DNA from 3 places in the Paenibacillus sp. S28 genome. Region 3 is predicted to be linked to each of the others. Evidence: riboswitches for the same ligand, from Rfam matches in the RefSeq annotation. Region 3 holds a riboswitch; each other region holds the start of a gene.

Region 1 (6,868 bases), on a different contig from region 3:
CGGCGCGCCTCTTCCATGAGCCTTGCCGATTATACGCTGGCCGGAGCCGGGGCGGGTGTGGGATTTCAATTGATGGAAGAGCTGACGCGCCGCTGGCTGAACTCCGGCATCATCGGGCGGACGTACGGCTACAGTGTGACGATGCTTGGAGGGGAAACGATCCATTGGGATTTTTGGACGCTGTTCCCCGGCCGGTTTGAAGAAAGCATCTTTCCGACCATCATGTCGGTCAGTCATCCTGTGCACACCGGCATGGTCGCCCTGGGGCTTGGTTTGGCCGTACGGTACCGCAAGCGGCTGAAGGCCGCCATCTTCGCCCTGCCGGCACTGCTGCTCGTCTGGTCGATCATCGATCATGCTGCTTATAACGGTCAGGGCTCACTGCCGGACTGGTTTATGAAAATCAGCGACCTGACCGGCAGCGGGTACCGGACGAAAGGCGTGTTCCTCCTGATGCTCGCGATTGGGCTCGTCCTGGATTACGTCTCGTTGAATCGGGTGAAAAGCCGGCTGCCGAGAATGGAAGGCGAAGGATGGATCAACCCGGTGTCAGAGCTGTGGTATATGCTGGAGTCTCTATTGACCCGCAGGGAACGGTTGGCGAGCGTCATGTCCTGGACCCGGGAACGCAGGGAGCTGGGCTTCTCGCTCCTATACGGCAATCAGGAAGCCGCCGCGCTGCAGGGTGACCTGCAGACGAGGATGCTGAAGCACTTCCGTGCAGCCGCCGGTGTAACCGCGGTCCTGCTGGTGATCGCCGGGCTGGCGGGCTTCGCCGCTTATTTCCAGGCGCACGTCCATCCCGCCGATCCGGCTTGCTTCTCATGCATGTTTGATTCGCTGCAGAACTGGTGGGACCGCCTCGGTTTTTGGGAAAAAAGCGCCATCGTGCTCGGGGCGTTCGCTTTGTCCTTGATGTTCGTCAGCTTCTGGCCCGCGCTCGGTATTGCCTTAACAGCAGCGAGCATACCGGCGAGCGGCCACGAAATCGCCAAGGATATCCGCGATCCGAAAAGGCTGCTCACCCCCGAAAATGCGATCTCTACGCTGCTTGCGCTGGCGCTGAGCCGGGTTCCGTTCGGCAGGCTGGCCGAACGCTTCGGTAAGAAGGGCGGCAGCAGGCTGAAGGATTGGCTGGAGAAGCTGCTTAAACGGCGAAAGGAGCCGAAGCCGGAACCCGACCTGCCCAAGAAGCCGCATAAGCCGGATGGGGAGGATCCACCGCCAAAGAAGGAGAAAGATCCCGAGGAGCAGCCGCCGAAGAACGATGGGGACGATTATGTGCATTGGAGCAAAGCGAAGTACCGTGGGGTAGAGCTCCACGATGCTAAGAACGGAGCGCTTGGGGAGTTTGACGGCGTCGATTTGGAGAAGGGCATCTTCTATGAAGCCAAGTCGGCGCAAGGGCTCGACCGCATCCATCCAAAAACGGGCAAGCCGCAGCAGACGCCGCAGCAATTTACAGATAAGCAGTTGTACCAGAAAACGAAGGTGCGGATCAACAACCTGATGCAGAAGGCGGTTGGGACGCGAACAACGCCTGATGGAACGGCGGAAATCCCGACGCTGGAGCAAATTAAAGGAATCCGGCATTTCGAGTTTCAGCTGGACGGGGACTCGCCGGCTCTGCGGGCGGCCGCGGAGAACAGTTTGAATAAGCTTCGCCAGGAGTTTCCGGATTACACGTTCAACATTCGATTTGGGGTGGTGGAATAACATGTCAATTAGCGCAATTATTGTGGACCCGGAGGACGAATTTGAACGGTCCTTTATGCTTCCGGTGGCGACGGAATCCTTTTTCCAGAAATATTGGGTGCCGGCGGTGGAAGAGTTGAACTTGCAGTGGGTCGCACTTTTCCAGGACGGTACGGACGTAGAGTCCGAGGACATCCCGGCTGTCTTGGGCGAAGTGTCCCAGCTTAAAGAATGGGCGCGAAGCCACATGCATGGGGACGACCTCGACCACATGTTACGCAGGCTCGAGCTGCTTGAGACGGAACTGCCGAAAGCGTACAGGCGCAGCGGTGCGGTTGTCTACATCGGTTAACATTGCCTGTTAACATTGGTGAATGAATGAAAGATTGTTTTAATCTCATAAGAGGCCATTGCGATCAAGTCCGGGTTACACAGACACCGGGCTTGATTGCTTTTATCCGCGCTACGCGATGAAATAGGAAAGGGGAGAATGAATTGAGGCAGTCTTATCGAATGGACGAAGGGGTTTTTGTGCATCACTTGAACGAAGCTTACGGAATCGCTGCCCGGAGGCTTATTTTTATCCCTTATGGAGATTCGGCCTATTCTTACCGGGTGGTGGGAGAAAACGGGATGCGATACTATATGAAACTGTTTGACCATGGCAATGACAGCCACCGCCAAGGCATCCTTCGCTGCAACCGTTATGTGCCGTTTATGTGGGAATTGCATCAGACCGGCCGATTTGTGGAGCTGCCCTGTCCGTACCGAACCTCAAGCGGCGCTTTTCTGCTTTCCCTCTCCGGCTGTACCGCGGTACTCTTTCAATTTATAGAAGGGGAGACCTGGGCTGAGGCTTACCCGTTTTCCAAGCCTAACTTGGAGCGTATTGGACGGCTGGCTGCGCGGATTCGGCAGTTAACTCCCTTCACTACCGCTTCCAGCCTTTCGAGTGAAACATATGATGTCTCCTTTTCCGAACATTTGACCCAATGCCTGCAGCAGCTTGAGCATCTTCAGCCCGGTGCAAGCCCCGCTAGCCAGCTGCTGCGTGAGCTTGTTATCCCTCAGCAAACGCGCATAACCGAGCTGCTGCACCAGATGACAGAGGTTCGTGAACCTCTCGTGCTTGATCCGGCCCCCAATGTGCTCTGTCACGGTGATCTGTGGGGAGGGAATCTGATGGAGACCGCAGACGGCAGGCTTGTCGTCCTGGACTGGGAAGCGGCCATGCTTGCGCCACCAGAGCTGGATATCGTGGGGTATATCGGGGACGGACTGGATCATTTTCTCACAGGGTATGAGCAGGAACTAGGACAACAGATGGAGCTGAACCTTGATTTACTGCGTTATTATGCATACCGCCATCATTTGAGGAACCTTACCCATTGGTGTATGAATATTTTGCATCGCAACCTGGAGCCGGATCAGCTGGATAACGACCTCGAAATGGTCCGTCATCACTGCTTGAACCGACTGGATACCGTAGAGGCTTCGCTGAGGAATGCGGCGAATCGAAATATTTAGAAGCCCGATATGAATTTAATAGCGTAAACAAGCGATATGCACAGCTACAGCCAGAAATTAATAGATTGCCGCCAATGTAAGCGTTGACATGAAGTTCTTTTGAATTTTTTCATACGTATCTCAAACCGTTTGCTTCTTTACAGCTGGCATCCGGAAGGAGTAAGATTCAATTCGTAATCGTGAACTTGTGAACCTGAAACGTAATACTCCTTGATCGCTGAATTCTGAAATCAGGAGCGGGGGAACCAAAGGGATGAAGTTAAACCTTCGTCCCAGGGGTGAATCACTTGATGTTCATTTATTGAGTGTAGGGATACTTTCGGTCCCGAATCCGTCAGCTAACCTCGTAAGCGTTATGAAAGAGGGATTTGTCGTGCGCGTAAAGCCACGGGAAGGTCCAGCTTTCCTGCGGCTTTTTTTGTTGTGCCCAAAAAGGGTTGAGCACGTGTCTAACGGGTACATCATGAGCATTCCAACTCTAACATTGGCGGTGACAAACATTTTATGGCAGCATTGAAAAGACTTCTGATCGGACGTCCGCTGAAGTCTACCGAATTGGGAGAACAAAAACTGAATAAGAAAAAAGCTTTGGCCATTCTATCCTCCGATGCGCTGTCGTCCGTAGCGTATGGGCCGGAGCAAATTTTGCTGGTTCTGGTCACGGTCAGCACGGCGGCGTTCTGGTATTCGATACCGATCGGAATCGGCGTACTGATTTTGCTGGCTGCACTCATTTTATCCTACCGGCAGATCATCTTCGCTTATCCGCATGGCGGCGGTGCTTACGTCGTCTCCAAACAGAATCTGGGAATCTATCCCGGGCTGGTGGCCGGCGGATCGCTGCTGGTAGATTACATTTTGACTGTTGCGGTCAGCGTTTCGGCTGGCACGGACGCGCTGACTTCGGCGTTTCCTGCGCTGCATGAGCATACGGTGGGGATTGCCGTCACCTTCGTCATCCTCATTACGCTTCTGAATTTGCGGGGCGTCACCGAGTCGGCCTCCATCCTGGCTTATCCGGTGTATCTGTTCGCCTTCGCGCTGTTCATTTTGATCGGCGTCGGTATGTACAACATCGTGACCGGCCACGTTTCACCGCATTTGCATTCGCCGGTCGGGACGCCGGTGGCGGGGATCAGCCTGTTCCTGCTCTTAAAAGCTTTTGCCTCGGGCAGCTCCGCCCTGACCGGGGTCGAAGCGATCTCGAACGCCATCCCGAACTTCAAGGATCCGGCCCCGAACAATGCGGCCAAAACCTTGATGGCTATGGGGATTCTGCTGGCTGTACTCTTCTCGGGCATCGTATTTCTTGCTTATTATTTGGGCATATCCCCAAATCCCCAGGAGACGGTCGTATCCCAGATTGCCAATCAGACGTTCGGACGGAATTTTATGTACTTTTTCATCCAGGGCACGACGGCACTGATCTTGATCCTGGCGGCCAATACCGGATATTCGGCGTTTCCGCTGCTGGCGGTCAATTTAGCCAAAGACCGGTTTATTCCCCGGATGTTTACTGTCCGCGGTGACCGTTTGGGATATTCGAACGGAATCATCATCCTTGGGCTACTGTCTATCGTGCTGATCGTCGCCTTCCACGGACAGACGGAACATTTGATCCCACTGTACGCGGTAGGGGTATTTATCCCTTTCACGCTCTCGCAAACGGGGATGATCGTCAAGTGGATCCGGGAAAAACCGCAGGGTTGGGTAACGAAGCTCGTCATCAATACGATTGGCGCGTTGATCAGCTTCACGGTGTCGGTGATGTTCTTCGCAACCAAGTTTGCGCAGATCTGGCCGGTACTGATCTTTTTGCCGCTGATCGTGTATCTGTTCCACCGGATCAAGAAGCATTATGAGGCGGTTGGCGAGCAGCTGCGGCTGTCGACGTGTGAGCCGGCGGTACCGATTGAAGGCAATGTGATCATTCTCCCCGTTTCGGGCATTACGCATGTCGTGGAGCATTCCCTGAATTATGCGCAGTCGCTCGCGGCGGATCAGATCATTGCGGTATATATTCCGTTTGAACGGGAAGAAGAGAACCGGTTTGAGGAAAAATGGCATAGATGGCGGCCTGACGTGCGCCTTGTGACACTGCATTCTCCGTACCGGAGCATTATTCATCCGCTTAGCAAATTTATCGATACGGTGCACCGGAAAGCCAGCGAATCCAACTACCAGGTCACGGTGATCATTCCGCAGTTTATTCCAAAGCGGAGCTGGCACAATCTGCTGCACAACCAGACGAGTTTGATGATCCGGACTTATCTTTTATTCCGCAAAGATGTTGTTGTGACGACGGTACCGTATCATTTAAAAAAATAGCGATTCAGATGGTTCAAACCATTCGTAATCAGGCCCCGGCATCTGTGCAGGCGGTCTTTTTTTTGCGTAAAAGCAGCGGATATATAGAAGGGAAAGAGTAATTCCTTAGGAATCGTGTCTTGAGGGTAACGTTTTTTTCCTGTAGAGGAGGCAATCCATTTTTCATGATGTGTCGGGTGTGAGAGCATGAACGCAACAAACGGTACATCAAGCGCGTCTAATCAACGTATATAGAACAGCAACAGGGGTGGAACAGATGAATGTGAAACTAATAACGATATTCGGTGCCGTACTCGGTTCTGTGCTCGTATGGGCAGGAAGCGCAGCTGCGGAAGAACGATTTAGCGATCTGCAGCACTCGAAGTGGGCGGAAGACGGCATCACCTATATGGCCGAACGGGGAACCGTCGCCGGATATGGCAATGGGAAATTTATGCCTGAAAGGCAAGTCACAAGAGCGCAGGCCGTTACTTTCATGGTGCGGGAGCTTTATCCGCAGGAGCTGCAGCGAGAAGCGGACGGCGGCATGACCTACACAGATGTGCCTAAGAACCATCCTTTTTATCTTGAAATTGCCATTGCCGCTAAACATGGGCTGGCCAGCGGGTTTCCTGACAGCACATTCCATCCGGATGCACCGATGAGCCGTGCCGAGACGGCAGCATTTCTTACACGGGCCTATTCACTCGTAAAAGGCCAGAAACCTGTAACATTGACGGATACAGCAAAGCATTGGGCGGCAGCGCCTATTCTCATGATGAGCTCCAACGGATTGATCGGCGGATATTCAGATGGCACCTTTCGTCCGGACCGATCTGTGACGCGAGCGGAGTTTGCTGTATTTATGTCGCGGGTCATTCGCTTCGAACGTCAAGGAGCCATTCAGGCACAGGATTGGGATAAGCTGATGTCCTACATGACGGTCAGCGAGCAGGTCGGCCAAATGCTCATGCCTGACATCAGGCAATGGAACGGGCAAGTGACGACTACGGTCAATGAAGGAGTCAAACGCAGCATCCATGATCAGGATTTGGGCGGACTTATTCTTTTCGATAAAAATATCGTAGATGCTCGGCAGGTCACCACTCTGACGCATGATCTGCAGATGGAGGCAGGCGACATTCCGCTGTTCCTTGGCATCGACCAGGAAGGCGGCGTCGTTAAACGAATCCCCGGAGGTACGAATCTGCCGGGTCAAATGGCGCTGGGTGCAACCGGAGATACAACGCTCGCCGAAGCTGCCGGACGGCTGACCGGGGAGGAGCTAACGGCACTCGGGCTGCAGGTCAATTTTGCGCCGGTGCTCGACATTAACAGC
Region 2 (6,868 bases), on a different contig from region 3:
ATTATGAATATCCACCTGGGATCCCTGGGCAAAGGGAAATGGCGCGATTTAACGCCGCAGGAAAAGGAAGAGCTTGGACAGCTGCTGAATTACCGCCTAGGGTAGAGAGGGGCCAGGCCTGATACAGGGTGAGGGCTTCAACCTATTAGCCCATTCCCTGAGACATGTGCCGTCTACTATCAAAAAGGCTGCTCCCTTTATCCAAAGGGAACAGCCTGTCCATTAGTTACGCTATGCTATTTTTTATTCGTGGTTACTGGGATTTGCTCGCTGATATTCTGGTACTTCCGGATGATGGATACCTCGACGCGGCGGTTTTTAGCGCGGCCGGCTGCGGTATCGTTGGAAGCCACGGGCCGGAACTCGCCGAAGGCGGTGGAGGTGAACTTGGCCGGGTCGAGCTGCTTGTTGGTGAGCAGAATCTTCAGGAAGTTCAGCGCCCGGTTGGAGCTCAGGTCCCAGTTGGACGCGTACTCGCTGTTCGAGATCGGCATATTGTCCGTATGGCCGGACACGACGACGTCATACGTCGGGAACTGCTGCAGCATACTGCTGATGGCGAGCGCCAGCTGGCGTGACTCAGGCTTCACCTGAGCGCTGCCTGAAGCAAACAGGGCGTTGTCGCTGATCGTGATCGTAAGCTGCGATTGGTTCAGTTTGGTATCCAGCTGGTTCGTCAGGCCGTTCGTTTTGATATATTGATCCAACTGCTGCTTCAGCTTCTCCAGGTCTTCCTGTTCCTGCTTGGCCAGCTGGGCTTTCTGTTTCTTGTCATTGTTATTCGTGACGATGCTCTCTTGGGAGTCTTTTTTGCCTTGGTCCATATTTTTATCCATCGGCAAATTCGACCTGAAGTTGAGCACGCCGTTTCCGGTGCTGAGGGCATTGTTGAAGGCCTGGCTCATTTCCTCGAATTTCTTGGCGTCCGTGGCGCTCATGGAATAGAGCACGATAAACAGGGCCAGCAGCAGTGTCAGCAGGTCGGCATAGGGGAGAAGCCAGGATTCGTCGGCATGCTCCTCATGCGGTTCATGTCTAGTCTTCTTGGCCACCTGAACCATCCTCCTTCTCATTCATTTGAGCACGCTCGGAAGGGGTTAAGAAGACGGAGAGCTTCTGGCTGATCGCAATGGTGGATACGCCGGATTGAATCGACAGCAGTCCTTCCACCATCATGAGCTTGAGCTCCACTTCTTTTTTGGACAGGCGTTTCAGCTTATTGGCGATCGGGTGCCACAGGACATAACCGGTAAAAATACCGAGCAGCGTCGCAATAAAGGCCGCGCCAATCGCGTGGGCCAGCTCGGCCATATTCTCCATCTTGGTCAGGGCAGCGATCAGGCCGACGACGGCACCAAGCACCCCGAGGGAAGGAGCATACATACCGGCCTGGGAGAAGAGCAGGGCACCTGCACGGTGACGCTCTTCCGTCGCCGCAATATCTTCCATCAAGACGTCGCGGACGAACTCCTGGTCGTTACCGTCGATAATCATGCGCATACCGTTGCGCAGGAAGGCGTCGTCGATTTCTTCGACCTTGGTCTCCAGAGCGAGGAGGCCTTCCCGGCGGGTGATGGAGGCCCACTCCATGAACAGGGTGATGAGCTCTTGACGCTGCATGAGTTTTTGTTTGACGAAGGTCATTTTTAACAGCTTTGGGAACTTTTTGACCTCAGACATCGGAAAGCCGATAAACAGCGTAGCGGCGGTTCCGGCGAGAATAATGACATAAGCGGCGGGCGTCAGCAGGCTGACGATCGGGGCGCCCTTCAGCACCATGCCGACTAGGACTGCAACCACACCGAGTATCAGGCCAACAATCGTTGAAATTTCCATTGCACACCTCATCCATGAGAAATAGAATTGAATCCTTTCGGAATCGACCGCGTTTACATCCTTGCAACATGGTCGCTTTCACAAAAAACGGTTTATATTATTTATCGACACCATTCTCTTTTTTTTTAAGGGATATTTTCCGGTATAATGAAATGACAAGGTTCATCTGTCCTACAAAATCAAGTCCGAGCAGCATACCCTGAAGGGAATAATCACAGCACAAACGGGTGACGAATGGCCCACTTGAGACCCTGACACAGGGGCGCATGGAGCAGGGCATTCACCATTCACAATAATCGCTTATAGATCGTATGAGTAACTAAACTTCGATATGGAGGGAATGGCATGGGTGTTAAGCATGGTCGTGACTATGACGGCATATTGACCGATTTGACGGCAGCTGTCGGGGAAATTCCGGACAGTTATTTATTTTTTGAAATGGCGGAGCAGGATTGGATGCAGCTGGGCATCAAAGAGAAGCGTGAGGTGCATGAGGCGCTGGCGGAGGATTTGTTCTATGCGCTGGGAGCCGAACCTGTCATCACCGTTGGAAGCGGTATCGTGATGTATGACAAGGACCATCACCGGATCAACCTCTTGATCGGCGACGAGGAGCTGACCGTAGTCTCACTGATATAGTCCCTGGGGCCGGATGGATTTTTTAAACCCGTCCATGGTAAGATATTATTCGTATGTACTCTCCTTGGAGAAGCATGATTACATTCAGGGATGAATACAATGGGTAAAGGTTTTTCGCCCGAGCATACATTAATGACACATCCTGGTGAACCTCGGGGATGTTAGGTTTCAGGGAGGAACGGAAGAATGGTATATACGCAAGAAGAAGTAGAAACGCATTTGTCTAAGCTGGAAGGCTGGGAGCTTGAAGAGGGCCGCTGGATCGTGCGCAAATACGTTTTCTCCAATTTCATGAAGGGCATTTCCTTTGTGGATGAGGTTGCGGCCATTTCAGAGGCTTTTGGCCACCACCCCTTTATTACGATTGATTATAAAAATGTGACGCTGCGTTTGACTTCATGGGATGAAGGCGGGATTACGTCCCTGGATGTCAAGGAGGCTCACCAATTTAACGAACTGTTTGAAAAAATGCGTTCCGGCGAAAAAAGGTAACGAGAATAATGCAGCAAATAAAAACACGCTTTGCGATGAACGTCCCGTTCTTCCAAAGCGTGTTTCTGTATGCGTTACAACCGTTATTTCTTCTCAGCCAACCACTGGGCCACATTGGCGATCTCTTCAGCTTTCAACTTGTCTTTAAAGGATGGCATGCCGCCTTTACCTTTAGTGATAATGGTGTAAATCTCTTCAGCGGACAGTTGGCTTCCGATCTTTTGAAGGTTCGGGCCTACGGCACCCTGAAGCTGATCCCCGTGACAGCTAATGCAGCCCTGTGCTTTAATCGTAGATTCGGCCGCTGCGGCGTCCATCGTAACTTCCGGCATGGTCGGCTTCTCTTCTTCCGCCACCTGCTCTTTGCCTGGAAGCGTAAACATGAGCACAATTGCCATAACCACTGCGATCGTTAATACACCGCTCATGATCCATTTTTGCATCCGTTTTCGTCCTTTCTATGTAAACTGTCATTCTTCATTCCTTCATTATAACGGAACAAGCCATCACATCAAATAGTTTGTGTCAAAAAAGCAAACGAATCCAAACTTGGGGCCACCAAAAATACACAAATTTGTACCATTTTTATGATGATGGAATTTTCAAAGTTAGATCCCTTCATAGACCATACAGTGAAACAGCTGTTCACCTTCAGGGGTCAGCTTGGGGTAGGTATCAGCGATAACAAACCCCGACTTCCCGTAAGCCCGGATGGCCCGCTTATTCCATGTGTGCACTTCAAGGTCGATTTCGTCCCCAGGCCGTTTTTCCCGGGCTGCGCCGACCACAGCCTGCATAAAGCTCTTACCCAGCCCCTGGCCGCATAAATCAGGCCGCATGCCAACACCAAGCCGGGTCACGCCTGCCAAGGGAAAGAACTGCGCGAACCCGCACAAGGTATGTTCAGCATCCAGGACGGACACATACTGGCTTTGCCTCACCTCAGGATCACCAAATTCGACGCCAAGCGCCTCCATCTGATCCCACGGCAGCCAGCCGTATAAATCGTATGGAGGTTCGTACGCCCAACCGCAGACGGTCTCAGCATGCTCCCGGGTCATGGGAACGATCATGAAGCTCTCATGTTGGAGGTTCATGTGCAGATCTCCCTTCCAGACCTCCCTGTAGGATTTGAACATTAGAGAAAAAATATTCCGGATTGCCGCAGATATCTGTTTAATTCCGGAATATAGGGGTAAATGAGGAGTAGCGGGCGGGAATGGAAGGGTTACCCATTTCTGTCCGCAAAAAATCCCGCAAAAGGAGATTTCGGCAAAAATCTCATTCTACGGGATCTCGTACCCTTGCTTTACCTGCATTACTGGACGTCATCTACGTCCTCGGAATCGACGGCGGCGGTTTTGTATTTATCCGTACTCATGATTCGTTTGGCGCCAACGTAGCGGTTGACGTAGTAGCTGTCGCTCAGAGAGCTGATGATCACACCGCGAGAAGTGGAGGCATGTGCGAATTTTCCGTCGCCGACGTAAATTCCGACATGGGATACTCCGGCTCCCGATGTATTAAAGAATACCAAGTCGCCTGCTCTCAGATCACTGCGGGATACGGCCGAACCCATGCTGAACTGGGATCCAGACTGATGGGGCAGATCGATGCCCAATTGATCAAATACGTACATTGTAAATCCCGAGCAGTCAAATCCGCTTGTTGTGGTTCCGCCCGTTCTGTACTTGGTTCCGATCGCACTGTCGATCACTTTATCCATCTTGGAATCCGCGAAAGCGCTTCCTGTGCCGACCGTGAGCACGATGGCGAAACTCATGACTGCTGCTGCAAGTTTCTTCTTCAAGTAAAATACCCCTTCCGGCGCCTGCGAGGTTAGCTTAAGGATTCGGTAGAAGGCCCCCTATGATCCCTCTGAAGCAAGATCAATTCACCCATAACTGGTTCCCCCGCTTTCCTTAGTGTGAGGAAATTCGGCATGAACTTTTTACACTATGTATAATTCCCTGTTACTTCTTATTCGTTCGCAACTTTGTGTCAGGTAAAGATTACAAAGTTGTTACTATCGCTGGGACTATTGTAACAAAGGAATCGGACTTTGGCAATTGTTTCTAACAGAAAAAGAAGATTTGTAGGAAAAATTATAGGAAATGATGTTTATTTGTTGGACGAGTGGGTAAAAGAAATGACAAGGGTGGAAAAAACAGGAGAAAATCGTGGATTTACTCGTTTAAAAAATTTTTTTGAAATGCTGTTACCTTTTCGGTGGTTCGTACGTCTAATAAGTAACAACAAACCCGCGGGGCGATTTCGGCAAAAATCAGCGGCGCGGGTTGTTCTGGATATGCATTGTTTTCGAGAGATAATCAATTGTAAACCGCAGCTTGGTATTTGGCCGTACTCATGACCCGTTTGGCGCCAACGTAGCGGTTGGCGTAGTAGCTTTGGCTCAGTTTGCTAATGGTAACGCCTTTCGAAGAGGACGCGTGCGCGAATTTTCCGTTGCCGATGTAAATGCCGACATGGGAAACGCCTGCGCCTAGGGTGTTAAAGAAAACAAGGTCTCCTGCTCTCAGCTGGCTTTTGGAAACAGCGGTACCTGTTTTATATTGCGCAGCCGATACACGCGGGAGGGTTAACCCCAGCTTTTGGTACACGTAACGGGTAAAACCGGAGCAATCGAAGCCGTTCGTAGTTGTTCCGCCGGTTTTGTAAGAAACGCCGATCGTGTTGTTAACGATGTGATTCAGAGATGAATCCGCAAATACGCTGCCGGTGCCCATGGAGAACGCAAGTGTAAGGCCCAGCGCTGCGGCTGCCAACTTCTTCTTCAAAAAAATAAACCCCTTCCAATGCCTGCGAGGTTAGCTTAAGGATTCGGTAGAAGGTCCCCTATGATCCCTCTGTAGCGAGATCAATTCACCCAAAATTGGATCCCCCGCTTCCTGGTGCCCGGGAATTCGGCTCGTGATGATTGCACCGGAAATGGACATGCTGACAAGTTACCTATAATCGTACATACCAATCAAATGAACGGACAAATGATGAAATCAGTTACAGCAAAGTCAAAATCGTTACAGCAAAGATTACAAAGTTGTTACTAAGTTCGTACTCGGATTATTTTAACAGAGGATTTATACTTTGGCAAATGGTTAACAATCATTTTACAACAAAAACCCCGCCTCTTTTCAACAGAAAGAGACGGGGTTCTTCTTTTATCAGCGGATTAAAGTGATGACAAAATTTTAACTATTCCGAAATATTTTTTTTCGTACGGTTCATTTGCTGATGCCACAAATCATATTGGGAGGAGATATTCCATAATTTAAAGATACAGCTGACCATATGATAGCCCTGTTGGATAATCAGGGTGGCAAGCCCTGCCCAGATCAGAGAGACGCTGCTGGTAATGCCATACAAGAGCAGGCTGACCGCGCCCAGCAGAACGGATATACCGATGACCGGCAGCGCGCTTCGCAGGCAGATCCAGAGCGAGGAGAACATGCTGGTTCCACCGGTTTTGCCAAACTGCATGAACAGAATCATCTGATGGACGATGTAGCAGTACAGAAGCCAGACTGCAATGTACGGGATGCAGTGAAGCAGCTGGGCATGGTTTTGGATCGCGCTGAGCAGGATTGGATACATCTTCGGGATCATCCAGTATAACGGAGCGGCGATAAGCACCCATTCGATCAGGTGAAAAAGAAACACCGTTTTGCCGTGCAGCTTCATGCCCTGGAAGAAAAACAGTCCGCGTTCCCCCTGATGCTCCCGGTGCAGGCCATAGAAGATGCCCGCGTGGATAAAAGGGGTCAGCAGCATGCGGAGGGCGACCATCCCCAACAGAACCCACAGGTAGGTATGCACGGTGCTGCTTTGGGTTAAGCTCATTTGTCCCTCCACATAATAGAGGACTTGGCTGAGTTCGGTCGGC
Region 3 (6,868 bases):
CTTAAAAAAATAAAAGAGGCCCGGATTGAAGACTTCCGGCCTCTCTCGATCGGCGACAAGCTCGCCGGACAAATTATAGCAGCCCTTCAGGAGGAGGAGTCGTAACATACGGCTTCTCCTTCTTTTTGCCGTAAAACAGGTAAATGACCCAGGCGACGATAAACGGCATGACGCAGGTGACCACGCCCGCCAAAATGTTCGTCAGATCCCCCATGCTGAACAAGCTGAAGCTCATCAGGATGCTGTCGAACACGACGTGGGCGAACATGACCGCGATATAGCCGTGACGCAGGAAGATCAAGCTGAACAGGAGACCGATGAACAGGAGCTCAATCGGACGAGTGTATATCGGGTAGATCGGGTACAGCGTATGGCCGAAGGCCCAAATCAGCGTCGGAATGACGCAGGCGACAAAGGTGTTCCTTACAATTTTCTTCAGCATCGGTATGCCGAAAAGGCGGTACACGGCTTCCTCGGAGATGCCGGCCATCCAGGCCATGATCGGCAGCATCCACGGGTACAGCATGTTATACGGGGACTGCGAGGCGTCCGTCGTGGACCAGCTGTGGATCGTCCGGTCCAGGACGAGATAGATCACCGACTGCGCCCCCATCAGGATAAACGCCCACAAATACCCGGTGAACATGCTGTGGAGCACGTAACGCCCGTATCCTGGCTCTTTGGCGCGGGCCCAGGCGTTGTAACCGGCTTTGCGCCACAGTCCGTCCCCGCCGACCAGGGAGAAATACAGGAGCACCGTCATCGCTATGCTCAGGATCACCTGAACGACCATGGCCACGATCAGCCCGAACTGGGAGAAGCCTTCCGCTTCCAGCACCGGCAGCATGTTATAAGTCGTCAGCAATGAGACAACAAAATAAAACAAGGACAAAAACAGCCCGCGGGCAAAGGATGTGTACCGCCGTGTCAGCGCACTGTAAATGATGGCGAGAATGCCTAGCACGATCGTAAACAGTCCGTATCCCAGCATGGTCAGCATCGTGGCGCTATTGGTCTGCTTCTCTACATAAGCCGTATGAGCGGATGGGACCGAAAATCCAGGGAGGAAGGAGTGGAGCTCCCCATCTTCAAAGGCAAACTTGAATTCCAGCTGCGATTGCCCAATGTGGGAGGAGGAGTCGGTATAGATCAAGCCGGGCTCATCCTTGCCGCTCGATACTTTCAGGGAGCCGGTGTTATAGCCCAGCTTCTGCAGCCAGGACGAGGCGATTTCCTCTTTATCCTCCAGCGTCATGTTCCCTTCCACAATTCTCAGTTTCTGCTTGCGCATCGTTTCGTTCGTTTCGGCCATCGCGGCCGCATACTTGGAATACGGAGGCGTGATGGAGAACCCGACCACCTTGCCCGTGTTCATATGTACGTCTACATTGATATATCCCTGATCGCTCGACTCGGGCAGCCGGACCCGGAACACGTCATAAGGATACTTCGGTTCGTATTTCTTGTTATATTCGGTAAGAAGCTTCTCTTTGGATAAATAACCGTAAAGGTCCGATTCCGACTGGTACGTGACAAGCGGCTTATCTGCAATCCCCGTTTGAATATTCAACCGGTCTGAGGCAAACGCTTTGGCGGCTGCTTCTGCCTCCGATTTGCTGATGACCTTGGTCGTTTGCCCCTCCAGCGTCTCCGAGCTCGTCTGCGGAAACACTTGTACGAAAAAGAATAAAATAAGGCCGATGACTCCCAAAATGCCCAGCCATTTATAATTGGCCCTGATTTCCAGCGGCTGGTTTAACCGGTCCATGAAATCCCCCCTTGAATGTGATAAAGATACCATTCCCCCCAATACAGTACGGTAAACATAACATAGAAGATTCGCCCAAAACCAGTATACCCTGAAAATAGTGGTGAAAAAACGATGAAAATCAAGGAAAGCTATCGAAAAGAGAAGATAACCGCAGGCCGTGTCCACCTGCATTGCGAATCAGGCTGTTTTCCATCCAATTTATCAGAAAAAGGCCTTTGTGATGTCCTACAATAAAGATTATAATTTTGATGCAAATGAATAAGAACGCCGAATTTCTCATTGAAAACGGGGGAACCATTTTTTTGGGGTGAATTTCGTTGGATGGTTTAGTCGTCCACGAATAGGGCAACCTGTGCATGCCCGAATCCGTCAGCTAACCTCGTAGGCGTCGTGCATGCAGGAGCCAAACCGAAAGGCATTGGATTTCCGATGCTTTTTTCTTTTGACTTTTTTAAAGAGGTGAATGTATTGATTGGTAAATGGAAGTGGTTCCGGCTGGCCCCTCCACAAATATTAACTCTGGGTTTTGCGGCCATTATTTTGATCGGAGCCATACTGCTCACCTTACCGATTTCGAACACGACAGGAAAACCGCTAAGTTTTATTGATGCCTTGTTTACGGCAACCTCGGCGACCTGCGTGACCGGTTTGGTTGTCAAAGATACGGGGCTATACTTCAGCACGTTCGGCCAAGTGGTCATCATGCTGCTGATTCAAGTCGGGGGACTCGGCTTTATGACGATGGCCACCCTGGTCGCCTTGGCTTTCAAGCGCCGGATTTCACTTCGGGACCGGCTCCTGCTGCAGGAAGCGATGAACCAGAATACGATGGAGGGCATCGTCCGCCTGATTCGGAAAGTGATATTTTTTTCGTTATCGATCGAAGGCTGCGGAGCGTTACTGCTCGCCATCCGGTGGTCGTTCGATATGCCTCTTGGAAAAGCGATCTTTTATGGAATATTTCATGGCGTGTCCATGTTCAATAATGCGGGATTCGACCTGTTCGGCCATTTTAACAGCCTGACGGGATTTGTATACGATCCGCTCGTCAATTTTGTCGTGATGTTTCTCATTGTATCGGGCGGCATCGGCTTTATCGTCATGTCCGATCTGGTGGATTACCAGGTACACCGGAAGCTGTCGCTCCACACGAAAGTGGTGCTGTCCATGACCGGCGCCCTGATCGTGATCGGAGCGGTCGTCATCTTTATCTTTGAATTCACGAATCCCAAGACGCTCGGTTCGCTGAACTGGGGCGGCAAAATTCTCGCCTCGCTGTTCCAGTCGGTTACGCCGCGAACGGCCGGGGCGAATACGCTGAACTTGGCAGATATGCGTCAGGCATCGCAATTTTTTACGATCATTCTGATGTTTATCGGTGCGTCGCCGGGCTCCACGGGGGGCGGGATTAAGACCACGACGTTCACCATCCTCGTCGGTGCGGTGATCGCGATGATCCGCGGCCGCGACGATATTGTGCTGTACCGTTACCGTTTGCCCCAGGAACGGATTTTCAAAGCGTTGACCATTACGTTCCTGGCCCTGTTCCTGGTCGTCGGCGTGTCGATGGTTCTGTCCACGACGGAAGACAGCAGCTTCTTGATGATCCTGTACGAGACGACGTCGGCTTTTGGCACGGTAGGTTTATCGCTCGGGCTGACGCCGCATTTGTCCTTGATCGGGAAAATCCTGATCTGTCTGACGATGTTTGCCGGGCGCCTTGGACCCCTGACCTTCGCTTATGCGCTCGGTCCGAAGAAGGGCAAGGAGCTGTACCGCCATCCCGAAGGCAAAATCATTATCGGGTAACCATGGCTTGGATGAATCAACGTTTCCATCTTGTCAAAGTCATCATATATAAAATCAACATTAAGGGATAAGGAGCTACTGGGGAGAAATGAAAACACAGCAGTTTGTCGTCATCGGTTTGGGGCGGTTCGGCTCAAGCCTGGCCATGGAGCTTATGGATTTGGGGTATGAGGTGCTTGGGGTGGACATCAATGAAGAAGTGGTAGATGATATGAGCGAGCATCTGACCCACGCCGTGGTGGCGGATGCAACCGATGAGGAGGTTCTTAAATCGCTCGGGATCCGTAACTTTGACTGCGGGATCGTGGCGATTGGGGACGATATCCAGATGAGTATCTTGGCTGCGATCCTGCTGAAGGAACTGGGCGTTCAGACCGTGGTAGCCAAGGCGATTTCCATACTGCACGGCAAAGCGTTGTCCAAGCTGGGCGTGGACCGGGTGATCTACCCGGAGCGGGACATGGGCATCCGGGTGGCACACCAGCTCGTGACCCCCAATTTGCTGGACTACATCGAGCTGTCCAAAGATTACAGCATCGTGGAGATGACCGTACCGCAATGCCTGAACGGAAAGACGCTCAGCGAAGTCAATACGAGAGCACGGTACGGATGCAGCATTGTTGCGCTCCACCGTACCGAGGGAGTCATCGTTGCGCCGACGGCGATGGACCAGCTGCATACGGGCGACATCATGGTCATCATCGGCTCCAACAGCAATATCGACCGCTTCGAGAGCGAAGCGGTGAACGTCAAATCGTAATCTGGAAGTGAGAAATCCATGGAAACTCCGACGACCGAAATTATTCATCACATTTTAATACTGCTGCTGTTTATCATTGCCGTCGGCATGATGTCCGGAAGACTGGCCTCCTGGCTCAGGCTTCCGGACGTTGCTGTGTTTATCGTGGCAGGCATGCTGCTTGGGCAGGGGCTGCATCTGATCAACGAGGCAAGCAGCTCGCTTATCAACCAGCTGATCCTCTCCGTCGGCTCGGCACTCATTCTGTTTGACGGCGGCCGTAACCTGAAGCTGAGTGGGCTGCGGAAGGTATGGATCACGCTCTCCATGCTGAGCGTTCCCGGCGTCATCGTCACGACCTTGATCGTCGGAACGGTCGTGCATTACCTGTTCGGCCTGGACTGGCTCGTAGCCTTCCTGGCCGCCGCCGTCATCGCCTCGACCGACCCCGCTTCGATCATTCCTGTGTTCAAGCAGGTAAAGATCAAGGAAAGGGTCCGGGAGACGGTGGAGAGCGAGTCTGCCTTCAACGACGCGACCGGCTCGATTCTGACCTTTGCCCTGCTGGCCGCGGTGACGGGCAGCGGTTCCTTACATATCGGGACGATGGCCTGGGATTTCGTAAAAACCGCCGTCGGCGGCATTCTCGTCGGCGCCGTCGTATCTATGATTCTTACGTACCTCGTTGCCCATTTCCGGCTTGGCGTCCTGAAGGATTACACGACGATCACGATGATCGTCGTCGCACTTTCTTCTTATTTAATAGGGGACCTGATTCATGTCAGCGGATTTATGGCGACCTTTGTGGCCGGGCTGATCTGGGGGAACGCGGATACGTTCGGGCTGTCAATGGACGATAAGCTGGAGGAGACCGCATCGTTTGCGGACAATACAAGCGTCATGATGCGGATGCTGATTTTCATCCTGCTCGGCAGCCAGGTCAACTTCCGGGTGCTTGGCGATTACTTCTGGCCAAGCCTGGCGGCGGTCCTGGTGCTGATGGTCATCGCCCGGCCCATCACGATTCTGCTCTGCGCCCTGCCCGACCGAAAGGTCAAATGGTCCTGGCGCGAGCTGCTGTTCATGATGTGGGTCCGGGAGACCGGGGTCATTCCCGCCGCCCTTTCGGGCATGATCGCCGGCATGGGCGTAGCCCACGCTGATGTCATCTCGGCCGTGACGTTCATGGCGATCATGCTGACGATTCTGCTGCAGGCCAGCACCACGGGTCTTGTCGCCCGCAAGCTGGGCCTTGAGGTCAAGACAGAGCCGGCGGCTTCCAGGTCCATGGGGAAGAAATAGCCTGTAACATGATACGAGCCGTCAGGAACGGGGGAATCCCATCTAGACGGCTCGTCATTTGCCGGCACCGCGTCATTCATCCCGGGTGCGGCCGAAAATCTTTTTCGTTTCTTCAATCCAGCGGCGTGCCCCGGCGCTCAGTCCCCCGTTTTCGGAGTAGACAAGCGAGGTGGTGCGCCGTGTTTCCTGCAGATCGGGAATATGAAGAATCGCCAGGTCGTTGTCGTCCAGCAGCTGACTGCGCAAATACGACTTGGGCAGCAGTGCCGCCGCCCTGCAGGCGGGCAGAAGCCGGACGATCGCTTCAAATGAATCCATTTCCATCCGGATGTCTGGCACGACGCCGGCCCGGTGGAACAATTCGTCGGTCAATTTCCGGTACCACGTTCCGGTTGAGAAAATAATCATCGGTAGGCCGTGAAGCATGTCCATGCTCACGTTATCCTGACCGCACAACCTGTGATTGCGGGGAAGCACCAGCTCCAGGTGGTCGTCGAACAGCGGTGTGCAGCGCAGGCCGGGCTCTTCGATTGAAGAGGCGACGATGCCTGCGTCCAGCTTCTTGTCGCGGACGGCCGACACGATTTCGTGCGTTTTCCCGGTGACCAGCTTCAGCTCAGCGGAAGGGTGCTTCTCCATAAACGCGTTCACCAAAGGCGGCAGCGTCGTCTGAAGCGTGGTCAGGCTGGCTCCGAGCGTCACCGAAATTTGATCGTCCCCTTTGTACTTGGCGATCATCTGCATGAACTTCTGCTGCTGCTGCCGCTGCTCCAGGGCAAAGGTATAGGCCGACTGGCCGAAGGCCGTCAGCTCAAGGCGCTTGCCGCGGCGGTTGAACAGCTGCACGCCGAGCTCGTCCTCCAGCTTGGTAATTTTACGCGAGAGGGCGGGCTGGGACAAATTCAGCAGCTTCGAGGCCTTGTTCAGGCTCGACTGCTCCACCACCGTGGCGAATACATCAAGATCTTCAAACATATCATTCATCTCCAAGGAACTTTTGGATTGCGGCTGCTTGGGGTAAGATGGTTATAGGTGCGATCTGTCTTCTGTGAAGTTACATCGACAATTGATTTGCTTTAGATATAAGAACGAATAAGCTACAGGGACTGAACACCATTATATCGCAAGAAAATCTACCGCTAAGTGCGGTCTGTCTTCTTAGAATTTACTTCGATAAGTGATTTTGTTTAGATATAAGAACGAATAAGCTTCAGAGACTAAACATCATTATATCGCAAGAAAAACTA

The links. Region 3 has a riboswitch for cyclic di-AMP ahead of IAE55_RS20980 (TrkH family potassium uptake protein). Riboswitches for the same ligand answer to the same signal wherever they lie in the genome.
Region 1: linked by a shared signal. The riboswitch ahead of IAE55_RS04075 (APC family permease) and the one ahead of IAE55_RS20980 (TrkH family potassium uptake protein) in region 3 are both predicted to bind cyclic di-AMP.
Region 2: linked by a shared signal. The riboswitch ahead of IAE55_RS32930 (C40 family peptidase) and the one ahead of IAE55_RS20980 (TrkH family potassium uptake protein) in region 3 are both predicted to bind cyclic di-AMP.

What each region holds. Positions count from the first base shown of each region.
Region 1 covers NZ_JACVTM010000001.1:964,940-971,807, forward strand. The annotation lists gene IAE55_RS04060 (PrsW family glutamic-type intramembrane protease) at 1-1,716, shown strand, start outside; gene IAE55_RS04065 (hypothetical protein) at 1,718-2,047, shown strand; gene IAE55_RS04070 (phosphotransferase enzyme family protein) at 2,191-3,222, shown strand; cyclic di-AMP (ydaO/yuaA leader) riboswitch at 3,428-3,591, shown strand; gene IAE55_RS04075 (APC family permease) at 3,727-5,550, shown strand; gene IAE55_RS04080 (glycoside hydrolase family 3 N-terminal domain-containing protein) at 5,807-6,868, shown strand, end outside.
Region 2 covers NZ_JACVTM010000030.1:8,101-14,968, reverse strand. The annotation lists gene rluF (23S rRNA pseudouridine(2604) synthase RluF) at 1-105, shown strand, start outside; gene motB (flagellar motor protein MotB) at 237-1,052, opposite strand; gene motA (flagellar motor stator protein MotA) at 1,036-1,836, opposite strand; gene IAE55_RS32950 (hypothetical protein) at 2,182-2,475, shown strand; gene IAE55_RS32945 (4a-hydroxytetrahydrobiopterin dehydratase) at 2,662-2,967, shown strand; gene IAE55_RS32940 (c-type cytochrome) at 3,051-3,410, opposite strand; gene IAE55_RS32935 (GNAT family N-acetyltransferase) at 3,576-4,064, opposite strand; gene IAE55_RS32930 (C40 family peptidase) at 4,286-4,777, opposite strand; cyclic di-AMP (ydaO/yuaA leader) riboswitch at 4,781-4,920, opposite strand; gene IAE55_RS32925 (C40 family peptidase) at 5,298-5,765, opposite strand; cyclic di-AMP (ydaO/yuaA leader) riboswitch at 5,770-5,907, opposite strand; gene IAE55_RS32920 (hypothetical protein) at 6,181-6,868, opposite strand, start outside.
Region 3 covers NZ_JACVTM010000009.1:32,084-38,951, reverse strand. The annotation lists gene uvrC (excinuclease ABC subunit UvrC) at 1-105, shown strand, start outside; gene IAE55_RS20985 (CPBP family intramembrane glutamic endopeptidase) at 74-1,768, opposite strand; cyclic di-AMP (ydaO/yuaA leader) riboswitch at 2,027-2,173, shown strand; gene IAE55_RS20980 (TrkH family potassium uptake protein) at 2,240-3,580, shown strand; gene IAE55_RS20975 (potassium channel family protein) at 3,669-4,340, shown strand; gene IAE55_RS20970 (cation:proton antiporter) at 4,359-5,621, shown strand; gene IAE55_RS20965 (LysR family transcriptional regulator) at 5,694-6,596, opposite strand.